2 regions of the Actinoplanes sp. CA-030573 genome follow, and region 1 is predicted to be linked to the other one. Evidence: riboswitches for the same ligand, from Rfam matches in the RefSeq annotation. Region 1 holds a riboswitch; the other holds the start of a gene.
What was found. Region 1 has a riboswitch for glycine ahead of gcvP (aminomethyl-transferring glycine dehydrogenase). Riboswitches for the same ligand answer to the same signal wherever they lie in the genome.
Positions count from the first base shown of each region.

Region 2: it holds a riboswitch for glycine, as region 1 does, so the genes downstream of both, ACQP2F_RS25120 (L-serine ammonia-lyase) here and gcvP (aminomethyl-transferring glycine dehydrogenase) in region 1, are expected to answer to the same signal.

Region 1 covers NZ_CP192038.1:5,218,393-5,226,101, forward strand. The annotation lists gene ACQP2F_RS24235 (SigE family RNA polymerase sigma factor) at 1-209, opposite strand, end outside; gene ACQP2F_RS24240 (hypothetical protein) at 206-1,027, opposite strand; partial or broken gene ACQP2F_RS24245 (dihydrofolate reductase family protein) at 1,098-1,664, shown strand; gene ACQP2F_RS24250 (DUF5999 family protein) at 2,137-2,337, shown strand; gene ACQP2F_RS24255 (histidine phosphatase family protein) at 2,607-3,182, shown strand; gene ACQP2F_RS24260 (GNAT family N-acetyltransferase) at 3,179-3,637, shown strand; gene gcvP (aminomethyl-transferring glycine dehydrogenase) at 3,670-6,474, opposite strand; glycine riboswitch at 6,553-6,644, opposite strand; gene mgrA (L-glyceraldehyde 3-phosphate reductase) at 6,732-7,691, shown strand; gene ACQP2F_RS24275 (GNAT family N-acetyltransferase) at 7,688-7,709, shown strand, end outside.
Region 2 covers NZ_CP192038.1:5,414,244-5,421,952, forward strand. The annotation lists gene ACQP2F_RS25115 (diguanylate cyclase) at 1-1,012, opposite strand, end outside; gene ACQP2F_RS25120 (L-serine ammonia-lyase) at 1,103-2,443, opposite strand; glycine riboswitch at 2,566-2,663, opposite strand; gene ACQP2F_RS25125 (methyl-accepting chemotaxis protein) at 2,760-4,364, shown strand; gene ACQP2F_RS25130 (glutamate-cysteine ligase family protein) at 4,448-5,257, shown strand; gene ACQP2F_RS25135 (dihydrofolate reductase family protein) at 5,318-5,911, shown strand; gene ACQP2F_RS25140 (DUF1349 domain-containing protein) at 5,928-6,497, opposite strand; gene ACQP2F_RS25145 (type IV pilus modification PilV family protein) at 6,563-7,192, shown strand; gene ACQP2F_RS25150 (PulJ/GspJ family protein) at 7,189-7,709, shown strand, end outside.

The DNA of each region.
Region 1 (7,709 bases):
TCCAGGTAGGCGCGGAGGAGGATCTTTTGCGCGTACGCGAGGAGATTGTCGGCTTGCACGGCCCGGCGCCAGCTCAGGAACAGCTTGGTCAGCGCCGTCTGGGTGAGGTCCTGGGCGAGGTGCCAGTCCCGGCAGAGCATGAACGCGGTGTTGCGCAGGCGCTCGGCGTGGGCGTGCGCGAACTCGGCGAACTCGTCGTCGGGCGTCATCGGGCGAACACCGGGAGGCGGGGGAACTCCTTGGCACCGAGGGTCACCAGCCGCTCGTCCATGGTCACGCCCCACCGCGGGTCGGCGGCGACGCGCACGGCCTGGTCGACGGTCAGCGCCGGACGGGCCGGTCGCGTGCCGGCGCCGTCGGTGAGGCAGCTCGCCACGTCGACCCGGACGAGCGTGCCGTCCGGCCATGAAGCGCCGACCGATGTGCTCTGCACGCAATTGTCCGGCATGTGGGTGATTGTCACGCTGGCGGTGCCGCCGCGGGGCTCATCGCCGAACGGAGCCCGATCGACCTCGACCCGCACCGCGCCCGGGCCCGAACCGGCGTCCAGGTACAACTGCACCTGGAGATCATCGTCGGCCGCGACGCCGAGGTGACTCGTCCGTCCGGGTGGGACTAGTTGAAGCAGAAGGTGAAGCATCGCCGCTGCTGTCGCTTTCTTCCGCGTTCCTCCGGCACTCGCTGTGCCGCTGCGGATCGTCAACGTACGCGCTTCGGCCGGGGCGATGGGGGCGGCGGCGACGGGTGGCACGGTTTGGGGAGTCAACGCGGCGACGGCCTCGATAGGTTCTTGCCGACGGTCGGCGACACCGCAGTCACCGACGAGCACGAAGGCGGTCACGACGGCCGCCAGGGCGAGCAGCCCCGCGCCGATCGTGCGGATTCGCCGCATTAGGCGGATTCTTCGGCCATCGCGCATCGCGGCGCCCACCACGTCGCCGAGCGGCGGCGGCCGTTCCGCGCCCAGCTCGGCGCGCAGGACCGCACGCAGGTCTTCCGTCACCAGTGGCCCTCTCCGAGTACTCATCGGAATGACGGTCTGAACGAGGCGTTAGGTGACATCCGTTTTTGTCACACCCTCGTGGCAGCCTCACCTCGTGCCGAAGACGCAGTACTACACCGCCACGACGATCGACGGCTACATCGCCGATCCCGGCAACTCGCTCGACTGGCTGTTCGCCGTGCCCGACGCGGAGGGCGACCGCAGCCCGTTCGCCGACTTCTTCGCCGGCGTGGGCGCCTTCGCGATGGGCGCCACGACCTACGAGTGGGTCCTCGACCACGAGGACCTGCTCGGCAATCCCGCGAAGTGGAAGCAGTACTACGGCGACGTGCCCGCATGGGTGTTCACGCACCGCAAGCTGCCGCCGATCCCGGGGGCGCGCTTGCAGTTCGTCTCCGGCGACGTGCGGCCGGTGCACGAGGCCATGACGGCGGCGGCCGCGGGCTAGAACCTGTGGGTGGTCGGCGGCGGGGAGCTGGCCGGGGCGTTCGCCGACGCCGGCCTGCTCGACGAGCTCATCCTCGGCGTGGCACCGGCCACGCTCGGCGCGGGCAAGCCGCTGCTGCCGCGCCGGCTCACGGCTTCGCGGTTGTCGCTCTCCGCGGTCGAGCGGCGGGGCGAGTTCGCCTATCTGACGTACGGGTTGAAGCCCGCCGAGTGAGTCGCCGGGAGTGATCGGGGGTGGGGTGCCGGGTCGCCGCCGCGGCGCCCGGAGGCGCCCGTCGATCATTACGCAAGCGGTGGTGGCGGATACGCACCGTACAGGCGTCGCGGAAAAGCCAGCGCCGGTTGGGCGAAGTTGGGTGGCCGTTCGGCCATTGTTTCGCACTTACTGTCCGTCACCGGGGCGGCGGTCGGCTTCAAGCTTCCGGGGGTCAGCACCGTCACAGCGATGGCACCCGTGGGACGTTCACGCACGGTGACGCGCTGGCAGGACGGTGGTGGAGCCGGCGACGGACCGGAAGGAGGTGCCCGAGGGTGGTCGACAGGCACTGTTCCGTGGACCATGTGAACCGAGGGTTCTTTCGATGGGACGTCGTCACCCGTGGCATCCGCCGTCGTTCGGATTGAGGTAACGTCCGTCACCGTCGTTGTGAATCGTCACACACAAGCCCCCCGACCGGAGACCCCCGATGTGCCAGCACCAAACGCCCTGTCCCAGCTCCGAGGCCGTCGATCGTGAAGCGGCCCGCATCCTCGTCGCGTTTCCCGAGCAGGGATGGAGCCTGCTCTGCAACGGCGTGATCGTCTTCGAGGACACCGGCGAGATCCTGCCCGACGGCACCATGATCGAGCCGCACCGCGGACCGGCCGTGCACGCTCTCGCGGCCTGACGCACGGCGGCCGGCCACTGGCCGGCGCGAGCCTCCGTCGCTACTGAGCGTAGCCGCGTGACGCCACGCTCAGCACCGGGCGACCGGCCGCGAACCGTCAGCGGAAACCACGAAAAACCACGAAACCCCCGCGAGCGACGACGACCCGCGGCGGATGCCGATGCGGTGCGTCCCGATTCGGCGCCGCCCCAAAACGGGCAGCGCGTCACGAACGCCGTCCCCTACGATCGCCAGGCGTTTCCGCCGCCGAGCCGTCGAAGGGTGAGCCGTTGCCTCGCACCCGGTTGTACCTGGTCCGTCACGGCGAGCAGGATCCGGCCACGAGCCGCGCTCCCACCGGCGGCCTCTCCGCCCTCGGCCGCGACCAGGCCGAGCGCGCCGGCCGCCGCCTCGCCGGCGTCCCGTTCGACGCGATCCATCACAGCCCGCTGACCCGGGCGGCCGAGACCGCCGCCCTCATCGGCGCCCATCTGCCCTCGATTCCCCGCCACGCCTGCGACCACGTGGCCGACCGGACCCCGGTGCCGTCGCCGGAAGCGCGCGACGACTACCCGGCCCGCTGGCACGCCTGGCTCGACGAGACCCCGCCGGACGAGCGGGACGAGGACGCCGCGGCCCTGCGGGCGGCCGTGGCCCACTTCGGGGTCGTCGCCGGCCGTGATCGCCACGAGCTGCTGATCACCCACAACTTCGTGATCGGCTGGTTCGTCCGGCACGCCCTGGACGCGCCGGCGTGGCGGTGGCTCGGGCTGAACCAGGAGAACGCCGCCCTGACCATCGTCGAGTGGACCGGCGACCGGCCGCCGATGCTGGTCGCCTTCAACGACACCGGCCACCTCGCATGACGATCGAGCTGGTGGTCCGCTTCGCCGTGGACGACGCCGAGCTGAGCGACCTGCACGCGCGGGCGTTCGGGCACGCATCGGTGAGCGGAGCAAAGACGCCGGAGACGCGCGGGCGCGTATCGGTGAGCAGAGCAAAGGCGCCGGCGACGGCCTGGTCGCAGCGCCTCGAGCGCCATGCGCTGACCTGGATCGGCGCGTTCGACGGTGACCGGTTGGTGGGATTTGTGCAGGTGTGCTGGGACGGCGGGAGCCATGCGTTCGTGCTCGACACCGCGGTCGACCCGGACCACCAGCGCCGGGGCATCGGGGTGGCGCTCGTCGAGGCGGCCACCGACGAGGCCCGGCGGGCGGGCTGCGAGTGGCTGCACGTCGACTTCGAGCCGCACCTGGAGTCGTTCTACCTCGAAGCTTGCGGCTTCCGGCCCACCCCGGCCGGCCTGATCCACCTCCGATAGAGGCGGACCGGGCCGGGCGGGGCGAGACCCGCTCAGGACTCGAACGCCTCCGGCGACGGGCACGAGCAGACCAGGTTGCGGTCGCCGTACGCGCCGTCGATGCGGCGGACCGGCGGCCAGTACTTGGCGGTGCGGTCCACGCCGGGCGGGAAGGCGGCCACCGTACGCGAGTACGGGTGCGCCCACTCGTCGGTGGTGACCGAGGACGCGGTGTGCGGCGCGTTCGCCAGCGGGTTGTCGCCGGCCGGCCAGACACCGGCCGCCACCTGGTCGATCTCGGCCTTGATCGCGATCATCGCGTCGCAGAAGCGGTCGAGCTCGCTCAGGTCCTCGCTCTCGGTCGGCTCGACCATGAGCGTGCCGGCCACCGGGAACGACATCGTCGGCGCGTGGAAGCCGTAGTCGATCAGGCGCTTGGCCACGTCGTCGACCGAGACGCCGGTCGCCTTGGTGATCGGGCGCAGGTCGAGGATGCACTCGTGGGCGACCAGGCCGTTGTTGCCGGCGTACAGCACCGGGAAGTGGTCGCGCAGCCGGGCCGCCACGTAGTTGGCGGTCAGCACCGCGTTGCCGGTCGCCGCGGCCAGGCCGTCGGGGCCCATCATCCGCAGGTAGGCCCACGAGATCGGGAGGATCCCGGCCGAGCCGTGCGGAGCCGCCGACACCGCGTGGTGGTCGCCGGCGAGCACCGGGTTGCCCGGCAGGAACTCGGCGAGGTGCTGCCGTACGGCCACCGGGCCCACGCCCGGCCCCCCGCCGCCGTGCGGGATGCAGAAGGTCTTGTGCAGGTTGAGGTGGGAGACGTCGGCGCCGAACTGGCCGGGCCGGGCGTAGCCGACGAGCGCGTTGAGGTTGGCGCCGTCGACGTAGACCTGGCCGCCCGCCTCGTGCACCCGGGCGCACAGGTCGGCGATCGACTGCTCGTAGACGCCGTGGGTCGACGGGTAGGTCACCATGATCGCGGCGAGCGAGGACGCGTGCGCGTCGATCTTGGCGGACAGGTCGCCGAGGTCGACGTTGCCGGCGTCGTCGCACGCCACGACCACGACCCGCATCCCGGCCATGACCGCGCTCGCCGCGTTGGTGCCGTGCGCGCTCGACGGGATCAGGCAGACGTCGCGGTGCTCCTCGCCCCGTGAGCGGTGGTAGCCGCGGATCGCCAGCAGGCCGGCCAGCTCACCCTGGGAGCCGGCGTTGGGCTGCACGCTGACCGCGTCGTACCCGGTGATCTCGGCGAGCCACGTCTCCAGCTGCGAGATCAGGTGCTCGTAGCCGACCGTCTGCGACTCCGGCGCGTACGGGTGGATGTCGGCGAAGGCGGGCCAGGTGACCGCCTCCATCTCGCTGGTCGCGTTGAGCTTCATCGTGCAGGAGCCGAGCGGGATCATGCCGCGGTCGAGCGCGTAGTCGCGGTCGGCGAGCTTGCGCAGGTAGCGCAGCATGCTGGTCTCGGAGTGGTGGCTGTGGAACACCGGGTGGGTGAGGAACTCGCTGGTCCGCCCGAGCGGCTCGGCCCCGCACGTGGCCGGCTCCGCACGGTCGGCCCCGAATGCCGACAGAACCGCGGCCACCTGTACGTCGGTGGTCGTCTCGTCGCAAGCGACGGAGACCCGGTCGGCCGAGACGAGGCGCAGGTCGATCCCGGACTCGGCGGCGGTGGCGACGACCGCGGCCGCCCGCCCCGGCACCACGGCGGTCACCGTGTCGAAGAAGGCGTCGTGGTCGACGGTGATACCGGCGGCGGTCAGCGACCCGGCCAGCGTCAGCGCGTGCCCGTGGACCCGGCGCGCGATCTCCCGCAGCCCGGACGGCCCGTGGTAGACCGCGTACATGCTCGCCATCACCGCCAGCAGCACCTGCGCGGTGCAGATGTTGCTGGTCGCCTTCTCCCGGCGGATGTGCTGCTCGCGCGTCTGCAGGGCGAGCCGGTACGCCGGGGCGCCGTCCGCGTCCTTGGACACGCCCACGAGCCGGCCCGGCAGCGACCGCTCGAGCCCGGCCCGCACCGCGAGATACCCGGCGTGCGGCCCGCCGAAGCCGAGCGGCACCCCGAAGCGCTGGGTGGTGCCGGCCGCGATGTCGGCGCCGATCTCGCCCGGCGGCCGCAGCAGCGTCAGCGCGAGCAGGTCGGCGGCGACGGTGACGAGGGCGCCGGCCGCGTGCGCATCGGCCACGAGCGCGGCATGGTCCCGCACGGCACCGGAGGCACCCGGATATTGCAGGTGAAGCCCGAAATACTCGGCGGGGAGCTGATCACCGGCGTCGAGGTCCACGAGCACCAGGGAGATCCCCAGCGGTTCGGCCCGGGTGCGCAGCACCGAGAGCGTCTGCGGCAGGGTGTCGGCGTCCACCACGTACACCGGAGACTTGCTCTTGGAAGCGCGCCGCGCCAGCGTCATGGCCTCGGCCACGGCCGTGCCCTCGTCGAGCATCGAGGCGTTGGCCGTGGTGAGCCCGGTGAGGTCGGTGACCATGGTCTGGAAGTTGAGCAGCGCCTCGAGCCGGCCCTGGCTGATCTCCGGCTGGTACGGCGTGTAGGCGGTGTACCAGGCCGGGTTCTCCAGCACGTTCCGCTTGATCACCGCGGGCGTGTGGGTCCCGTAGTACCCGAGCCCGATCATCGGGGTGGCGACCACGTTCTTGGCGGCGATCGACCGCAGCTCGGCGATCGTCTCCTCCTCGGAGGCGGCCGGCGGCAGGTCGAGCCGCCCGTGCCAGCGGATCACCTCGGGGATCGCCGCGTCCATCAGCGCCTCCAGCGAGGAGTAGCCGATGGCCTTGAGCATGTGAGTCTGCTCGTCCGGATCGGGACCGATGTGCCGGGATGCGAACGTCATGGCGGGCTCCAAGCGGAAGCGGAGGTCGACAAGGCGGCCTCCCCCTCTGTCATACCCATGGTGAGTACTTCAGAGTCGCTTGCCCACGCGGTCCGTTTGCCTGAGAGGTTCCGGGGAGGATTTGCCCCTTCGGCGCCGGTTCGGAAGCCGGACTCTCCCGCATGGCTGCCGACCAAACTACCAGTGACCTTGGCGGAAACCGCTAACCCTAGGGTGGGTATGTGACCTACACCCCCGCGCAGAGCCGCTACGACTCGATGACCTACCGCCGGGCCGGCCGCAGCGGCCTCAAGCTGCCCGCGATCTCGCTCGGCCTCTGGCACAACTTCGGCGACGGCCGCCCGCTCGACCGGCAGCGCGACATCGTGCGCCGCGCCTTCGACCTCGGCGTCACCCACTTCGACCTGGCCAACAACTACGGGCCGCCGCCGGGCAGCGCGGAGCGCAACTTCGGCCGCCTCATCGCCGCCGACTTCCGATCCGTCCGCGACGAAATGATCATTTCGACCAAGGCCGGATACCACATGTGGGAGGGCCCGTACGGCGAGTGGGGCTCGCGGAAATACCTGGTGAGCAGCCTCGACCAGTCGCTGCGCCGGCTCGGCCTCGACTACGTCGACATCTTCTACCACCACCGGCCCGACCCCGACACGCCGCTGGAAGAGACGATGAGCGCGCTCGACGCCGTGGTCCGCGCGGGCAAGGCCCTCTACGTCGGCATCAGCAACTACTCCAGCGAGCAGACCGCGCGCGCCGCCGCGATCCTGCGCGACCTGGGCACGCCGCTGCTGATCCACCAGCCGTCGTACTCGATCCTCAACCGCTGGATCGAGCGCGACAACCTGCTCGGCACGCTCGAGGAGGCCGGCGCCGGCTGCATCGCGTTCAGCCCGCTGCAGCAGGGCCTGCTCACCGACCGCTACCTCGGCGGCATCCCCGACGACTCGCGGGTGCGCACCAGCGTCTTCCTCAACGAGAGCGACCTGGACAGCAAGACGATGGGCCGGATCCACGCGCTCGACGACATCGCCAAGCGCCGCGGCCAGACCCTGGCCCAGATGGCGCTGGCCTGGGCCCTGCGCGACGAGCGCATGACCAGCCTGATCATCGGCGCGAGCAGCGTGGAGCAGCTGGAGAACAACGTGGCGGCCCTGGACAACCTGGTGCTGACCGCCGAGGAGCTGGACGAGATCGACGGAACCGTCCTCGACCTATGAGCGTCCGCATCGCGACAC
Region 2 (7,709 bases), 200 kb from region 1:
AGGCCGCCTCCTCGGCGAGCCGGGTGCGGCCGGAGCCGCCGGGCCCGCGGATGACGGTGACGCCGCCGCGGCCGGTGCGGGCCCGCCGCCAGCGGTCGGCGAGGCCCTCGCGCTCGGTCTCCCGGCCGCACAGCGGCCACCGCACGGCGGCCGGCTCGGCCGTCGCGGCCTCGCCGCCGGGACCGGTGCGCAGCGCGGTGAGCAGGGCCGCGGCGTCCGGGTAGCGGTCGTCGGGGTCCTTGGCCAGCAGCCGGGTGACGACGGCGGCGAGGGCGGGGTCGATGCCCGGGCAGAGCGCGGCGACGTCCGGGATCGGCGCGGTCAGGTGCAGCCGCAGCAGCCGGCCGACGTCGTCCGCCTCGAACGGCACGGAGCCGGTCAGGCACTCGAACAGCACGACGCCGAGCGAGTAGAGGTCGGAGCGGCCGTCGACCGGGCGTTTGAGCATGCCGGACTGCTCGGGTGAGGTGTAGAGGAACGTGCCGACCGCGCGGTCGTCGTCGTCCTCCGGCTCGGCGCCGAGCAGGGCCAGCCCGAAGTCGATGAGCTTGGCCGGGCGGCCGGGCGACAGCATGATGTTGCCGGGCTTGACGTCGCGGTGCACGAGGCCGACCCGGTGCGCGGCGGCCAGGCCGCGGCCGAGCTGGGCGGCCAGCTCCACGACGCGTTCGGGCTCGAGCGGGCCCTGGGCGAGACGGTCGGCCAGCGAGCCGCCGGGGATGTACTCCAGCACGAGGGCGGGTGCGCCCTCGAAGAAGCCGGCCGCGTGGATGGCCGGGACGGACGGGTCGTCGACACAGGCGAGCAGGGCGGCCTCGCGCTGGAAGGTGGCCAGCATGCCGCGATCGCCGGCGGCGTCACCGTTGGGGCGTTTGAGGGCGTACGTGCCGGTGCCGCGCCGGGCCCGGTGCACGGTGGTGAAGGCGCCCCGGCCGAGCTCGTCCCCGACGGCCAGGCCGGTCAGCTCCGCCGCTCCGCGCCCGTCGGGCGTCCATCCGGCCGTGTCAGTCACTGGGACATCACTCCGCTGCTCTCGATTCGCACCTCACATCGGCAGCATCGGCGCGGACTTGACCCTCCAAGGGTCAGGCGATTGCTCCGCTCAGCATTCGACGACGGTCACGGCCAGCCCGCCGAGCGACGTCTCCTTGTACTTCGTCGACATGTCGCGGCCGGTGTCGCGCATGGTGCGGATCGCCGTGTCGAGGCTGACCCGGTGGCTTCCGTCGCCGCGCAGCGCCAGGCGGGCCGCGTTGATCGCCTTCACGCTCGCGATCGCGTTCCGCTCGATGCACGGCACCTGCACGAGGCCGCCGACCGGGTCGCAGGTGAGCCCGAGGCTGTGCTCGAGCGCGATCTCGGCGGCGTTCTCGGCCTGGGCGGGCGTTCCGCCGAGAACCTCGCACAAGCCGGCCGCGGCCATCGCCGCCGCCGATCCGACCTCGCCCTGGCAGCCGACCTCGGCGCCGGAGAGGGACGCGGCGCCCTTGATCAGGATGCCGACCGCGGCGGCGGTGAGCAGGAAGCGGACCACGCCGTCGTCGTCCGCGCCGGGCACGAAACGGCGGTAGTAGTGCAGGACCGCGGGGATGATGCCGGCGGCCCCGTTGGTGGGTGCGGTGACGACCCGCCCGCCGGCCGCGTTCTCCTCGTTGACGGCCAGCGCGTAGAGGTTCACCCAGTCGATCACGTGCAACGGGTCGCCGGCGTCCGGGCGTACGGCCAGATCGCGCCGGAGACCCGGCGCCCGGCGACGGACGCCCAGCCCACCGGGAAGGACGCCCTCGTCGGCGGTCAGGCCGCGCTCGACGCAGTCGCGCATCACCCGCCAGATGTGCAGCAGGCCGTCGCGGATCGCGGTGTCGTCGCGCCAGGCCCCCTCGTTCGCGAGCATGACGCCCGAGATCGGCAGGCCGGCGCGGGCGCAGGTGGCGAGCAGGTCGTCGCCGGTGCGGAACGGATGGGGCAGTGCGGCGTCGCCGGCGGTCCGCTCCTCGCCCTCCTCCAGGACGAAGCCGCCGCCGACCGAGTAGAAGGTGCGCTCGGCCAGCACCGTGCCGTCCCCGGCCCAGGCGGTGAAGGTCATGCCGTTCGGGTGGAAGGGCAGGCTGCGGCGGCGGTGCAGGATCAGCTCGACCGGCACCGGACCGCCGTCCGGCCCGCCGAGGGAGACGGCGCCGGCTCGCTGGAGGGCGGCGACCCGGGCCGGCACCGTCGCGGTGTCGACGGTGGCCGGGTCCTCGCCCTCCAGGCCGAGCAGCACGGCGGCGTCGGAGTGGTGGCCGCGGCCGGTGGCGCCGAGCGAGCCGAACAGCTCGACGCGCAGGCGCGCGGCCTTGGGCGCTTCGGCGGCGAACCGCTGGGCCGCCCGCATCGGCCCCACCGTGTGCGAGGACGACGGGCCGATCCCGATGGAGTAGAGGTCGAAGGCGCTGACCGGCACGAAAGGCTCCCCTCGTAGGGTGGCCTCCCCGCTCTGTCATGGGTACCTGAGAGCTTCACCGCCGCGGGGGCGGTTTGCACCGTGGGTGCGGGACCATGTCGTCCCGGCTTTCCAGAGTCGCCTGCCATGCGGCGGTTACGGGTGCCTGAGAGATTCCCGGGGAGGGCTTGCTCCTTCGGCGCCCCGGTCCGGAGACCGGGGGCTCTCCCGCCGCGGTTCGTGCGGCGCGATCTTCGATTGTGCTATCGAGCGTGACAGCCGGTATCGCCCGCGTCAACTCGCTCAGCCCGCGCCGAACCGTGCCGAACGGGAGGAAGTGACGCTGGTTCGACGTTTGCGCCTCGGCGCGCGCCTGGGCGCCTCTTTCGCCCTCATCCTGGTCCTGCTGGGCATCGTGGTCGCGATCGGCGTGGTGGCCCTGCAACGGCAGTCGGACACCGCCCTCCAGGTGCACGACCTGCAGACCCTGCGCGGCCAGGTCGACGAGCAGAAGTACTACGACGGGGACATCTCCGGCTGGCAGATCGCGTACGCGTGGGACGTCTACCGCCTGTCGCCGCAGAAGGCCGTCGATCCCACCTCGGACAACCGGGCCGGCTTCCTCGCCGACGCGAAGCTGCTCAAGGCGTTGCTGGCGGCGACGCGTACCGACCTGATGACCCCCGCGGAGAAGGACATCTTCGCCACGCTCCAGCAGAAGTGGACGTCGTACTTCCAGGCCGACGACGAGATCGTCGGACACTTCGCGAAGGGTCAGGTCGAGGAGGGCAACAAGGTGATCCTCGGGCCGGGCTACCAGATCTACTACGACATCGTGCAGCTGACGCAGAAGCTGGTCGACTCGGTGACGCACCGGGTGGAGGCGGCGACCCGGGAGGCCCGCAGCTCGGCGTCGGCCGCCCGCAACTGGATGCTGGCGACGTTCGCGCTGGCCGTGCTGGCCGCGGTGGTCCTGACCATCATCGTGGTGCGCAGCATCTCCCGGCCGGCCCACCGGGTGATGGGCGCGCTCCGCAGTATCGCGAGCGGTGACCTGGGCGTACGCGTGAACGACAGCGGGACGGACGAGCTGGCCGACATGGCACGGGCCGCCGACGACGCCGCGGCCGGGGTGGCGCAGACCATCGGCCAGATCAGCGAGGACGCCCGGGCCCTGGCCGCGGCGGCGGACACGATGTACCGGGTGAGCGGGCAGATCGACGGTGCGGTCAACAACGCGTACGAGCAGGCCGACCGGGTCGCCGGAACCGCGGGCGGCGTCTCCGGCAACGTGCAGACGGTGGCCGCCGGGGCCGAGCAGATGGGCGCCTCGATCTCGGAGATCTCCCGCAACGCGGCCGACGCGGCCGGGGTGGCGGCGGGCGCGGTGACGGCCGCCCGCGACACCAGCGCGACCATCAACCGGCTCGGCGAGTCGTCGGCGCAGATCGGCACGGTGGTCACCACGATCCAGGCGATCGCCGCACAGACCAACCTGCTGGCGCTGAACGCGACGATCGAGGCGGCCCGGGCCGGCGAGCTCGGCAAGGGCTTCGCGGTGGTGGCGTCCGAGGTCAAGGACCTGGCCCAGGAGACGGCCCGGGCGACCGAGGAGATCGCCCAGCGGATCCAGGCGATCCAGCAGGACACCGGCGAGGCGGTCACCGCGATCGACGGGATCAGCCAGATCATCGAGCAGATCAGCGACTACCAGACGACGATCGCGTCGGCGGTCGAGGAGCAGAGCGCCACGACGGCCGAGATGAACCGGGGCGTCACCGAGGCGGCCGACGGCGCCAGCGAGATCGCGCAGGGCATCTCGTCGGTCGCCGAGAGCACCGCGACCAGCCGGAGCGCGGTCAGCGAGGCGAGCCGCGCGGCCGGCGACGTGCACGCGCTGGCGGCGCGGCTGCGGCAGACGGTGGACCGCTTCACGATCTGAGCCGGCGGTCTATTCCTATCTTGCAGATGGGAATGCTATGGTCAGGCGCCCGCCCGCCCACCACGCACCCAGCGAGGCGCACCGTGACCACACCGACGTTCGCTCCCGCCCCGCCCGGCTTCGTCGGGGCCGCGGTCGACGTGCCCGGCCGGCCCGGCCTCTCCGGCCGCGTCCCGCTGCCGCACGGCTTCCTCAAGGCCCGGTCGTCCTCGGTGGCGGTGGTCAGCGGGCCGCCCTCCCCCGGGCTGGCCGTGTGCCTCGACCGGATGGGCGAGGACCTGGCCCGCGCTGGTGCCGGGTCCTTCGCGACGCCCGACCCCGGCGCCGGCATCCTGGTCGGTCTGGAGGCCGGTCTCGAGGGCGGCGGCGTGCTCGGCCGGGCGAGCCGCTGGCGGCGGGCCCACGTGCTGGCGCCGGTCCTGGCCGCCGCCTTCGCCGGCACGCCGTCGGCCGGCTGGCGCAGCACCCGGCAGTCCACCCGCCGCGACCTGCCGGTGGCGGCCACCGCCCGGCAGGCGCCCGGTGCGCCGGTGTCCGCACACGGCCACCTGGAGATCGACGTCGCCGACCACCAGCCGGCCGGCGGCTGGCGCCTCCCGATCGCCGTCGTCACGACGCTGATGGACGACCCGCGGGCCGCCGCCGACGCCCTGCGCGCGACCGCCCACCTGGAGTCCGAGCCGCGCCTGTGGGAGCGGGCCGCCCGGGACGCCCTGACCGACCCGGTCCTGGCCGCGGCCGCCCGGGAGTGCTTCCTGGCCGCCTACGCCGCGCTCGCCCGCCACGGCGCCGACCGCGCGCTGCGCGACGCGCTGGCCGCCTTCACCGAGCGCTACGTCCTGCGGTCGCGCTGCCCGGCCGACGACCTTCTGGCCAACAGCCCTCGTTCGTAGTAGACGTGGAGGGCCGTCCGCCAGCGGTCCACCGTCCCCGAGCGAAGGGCACCCCCGAGCATGAAGCTGACCACCATCACCCAGATCTCGGTCGACGGCGTGATGCAGGGCAACGGCCCGTCCGAGTACGACCGGCGGGCCGGCTTCGACCGCGACGGCTGGGCCATGGACCATTTCGACGCCGACGCCACGGCGTACGTCGACGAGCGGTGCCGCGGCGCCGGCGCGTTCCTGTTCGGCCGCCGCACGTACGACATCTTCGCCCCCTACTGGGGTGCGCTGCCCGCCGGCAGCGGCCCGATCGCCGACGCCTTCAACACCAAGCCCAAGTACGTGGCGTCGGCGACGCTGACCGAGCCGGCCTGGGCCGGCACCACCGTCCTCGGCGGCGACCTGACCGCCGCGGTCCGCGCGCTCAAGGCCGCCCCCGGGGGCGAGCTGCAGGTGCACGGCAGTGGCGCCCTGGTCCGCCGGCTGCTGGCCGAGGATCTGGTCGACGAGCTCAGCCTGCTGGTCTTCCCGGTCGTCGTCGGCCGGGGCACCCGCCTGTTCCCGGCCGATGGCCCGCGGATCGCCCTCGACCGGGTCGAGTCGCGCCCGTTCCCGAAGGGCATCTCGCTCGAGGTCTACCGCCCGCTGGGCATCACGAGCTGACCGGCGCCCGGCCGCGCTACTCGAGGCCTTCGCGCGAGATCGGGTCGCCGACCCGGAAGTCGCGGAAGGCGACCTCCAGGCCCTCGCGCCGGGGTGAGCAGCACATCACGCCCACGTCCACCGTCTCCGGCAGGTCCAGGTGGCCGAGCCGCACCAGGTGCCAGCCCCCCTCCTCGTCGCCGCGATGGACGCACACCGCGGAGCCGAAGCGGGTCAGCCGCAGCGTCAGCGATCCGGCGTAACCGGGCACCGGGACCACCGACAGGTCGGACTCGTCGCGGGTGAGCACCGTGCTCAGCTGCACCGCGCCGCTGGTCACCTCGAGCCCGGTCTTCAGCCAGGTGCGCTCGCCGGCCCGCAGCATCAGGCCGGCCTGGTCGAACAGGGCCGAGTGGCCGGCCGCGACCACGACCGAAGCGGTGAAGTCGCCGGTCACCGGCCGATGGTAGAAGTGGCCGTTGTCGGTGACGTAACCGTAGAACGTGTGCCGCCAGAAGTCGGTCTCCGGGCCGGTGCGCACGCTGAGCACGCCGTCCCGGTCGGACCATTGCGGCGGCTCGTTGAGCCAGGGCATGGTGGGCGGCATCGGATCATCGTACGGGCCGGCGACTATCGCTCAGATCGTTCGCTTTCCGGCCGATCGGGCTCGGTGTGCGCGGACGGCCCGGTGACGACGCGGACGAGGGTTTCACACTCGTCGAGGTCGTCGTCTCCCTGGGGATCCTCACCATGATCATGACGTCGATGACGGTCTTCATGATCGGTTCCCGGCGGGCCGGCCGGTACGCGTCGCTCCGGGACACCGCCGTGCAGCTCGCGGTCGAGGGCATGGAACGGGCCCGCGGGGTCCGCGGGTCGGCGCTGCTCGGCGGCCGCGCCCTGTGCGGCGCCTGCGCCGGCGTCGTCTCCGCGGAGGTGACCTCGATGCTCGGAACCGGCGTCGCCCGCTGGGACGCCGCCGGCACCGGCACGCTCGGCGTTCCCCAGCCCGGCGCCCAGCCCGACGGCACGGTGGTGGCCTCCCCCGCCGACCCGGAGGTCGTGCAGCTCGACGCCGTCTCGTTCAAGCGCTACTACTACGTCGGCGCCTGCTGGCAGCCCACCGTCGCCGGGTCGACGACCGGCCTCGCGTGCGGGTCCACGACCGCCGCGGCCCCGCTGGTGCGGCTGGTCGTCGCGGTCAGCTGGCCGCAGTCGGGCTGCGCCGGCGGCGTCTGCACGTACGCGACGGCCGGCCTGTTCAGCACCGCGGTCACCGACCCGTTCCTGGTGGGCGGATGAAGGACCACGACCTCGGCTACAGCCTCATCGAGATGATGGTGGTGCTCGGGATCATCTCGGTGGTCGGTGCGGTCGCGACCACCGGCATCCTCCAGGTCTACCGGACCAACGTGGTGGCGGAGTCCGACGCGGCGGTGCAGAGCCAGCTGAGCGTCGCCCTCCTGCGGCTGGACAGGTCGATCCGGTACGCCTACGCGATCGGGACCGTGCACAACGAGGGCGCGGCCGGTTCCCCGTACGTCGAGATCATGGTCGTCGAGAAGGAGCAGCCGACCGACACCACGTACGCGAAGAGGTGCCTGCAGTTGCGGTTGACCGGAACCGGCCCGCGGAACCAGCAGCTGCAGAGCCGCTCCTGGACGATCGGGTCGGCCGCCGCGCCGAGCGGATGGCAGCCGCTCGCCTCGAACCTGGTCGGTGGCGTCACCCCGTTCGTGCGCATCCAGCCGACCCAGGCGGTCAACCATCAGCTGCTCACCGTCCGGCTGAGCGCCGGCTCGGGGACGATGACCAAGAC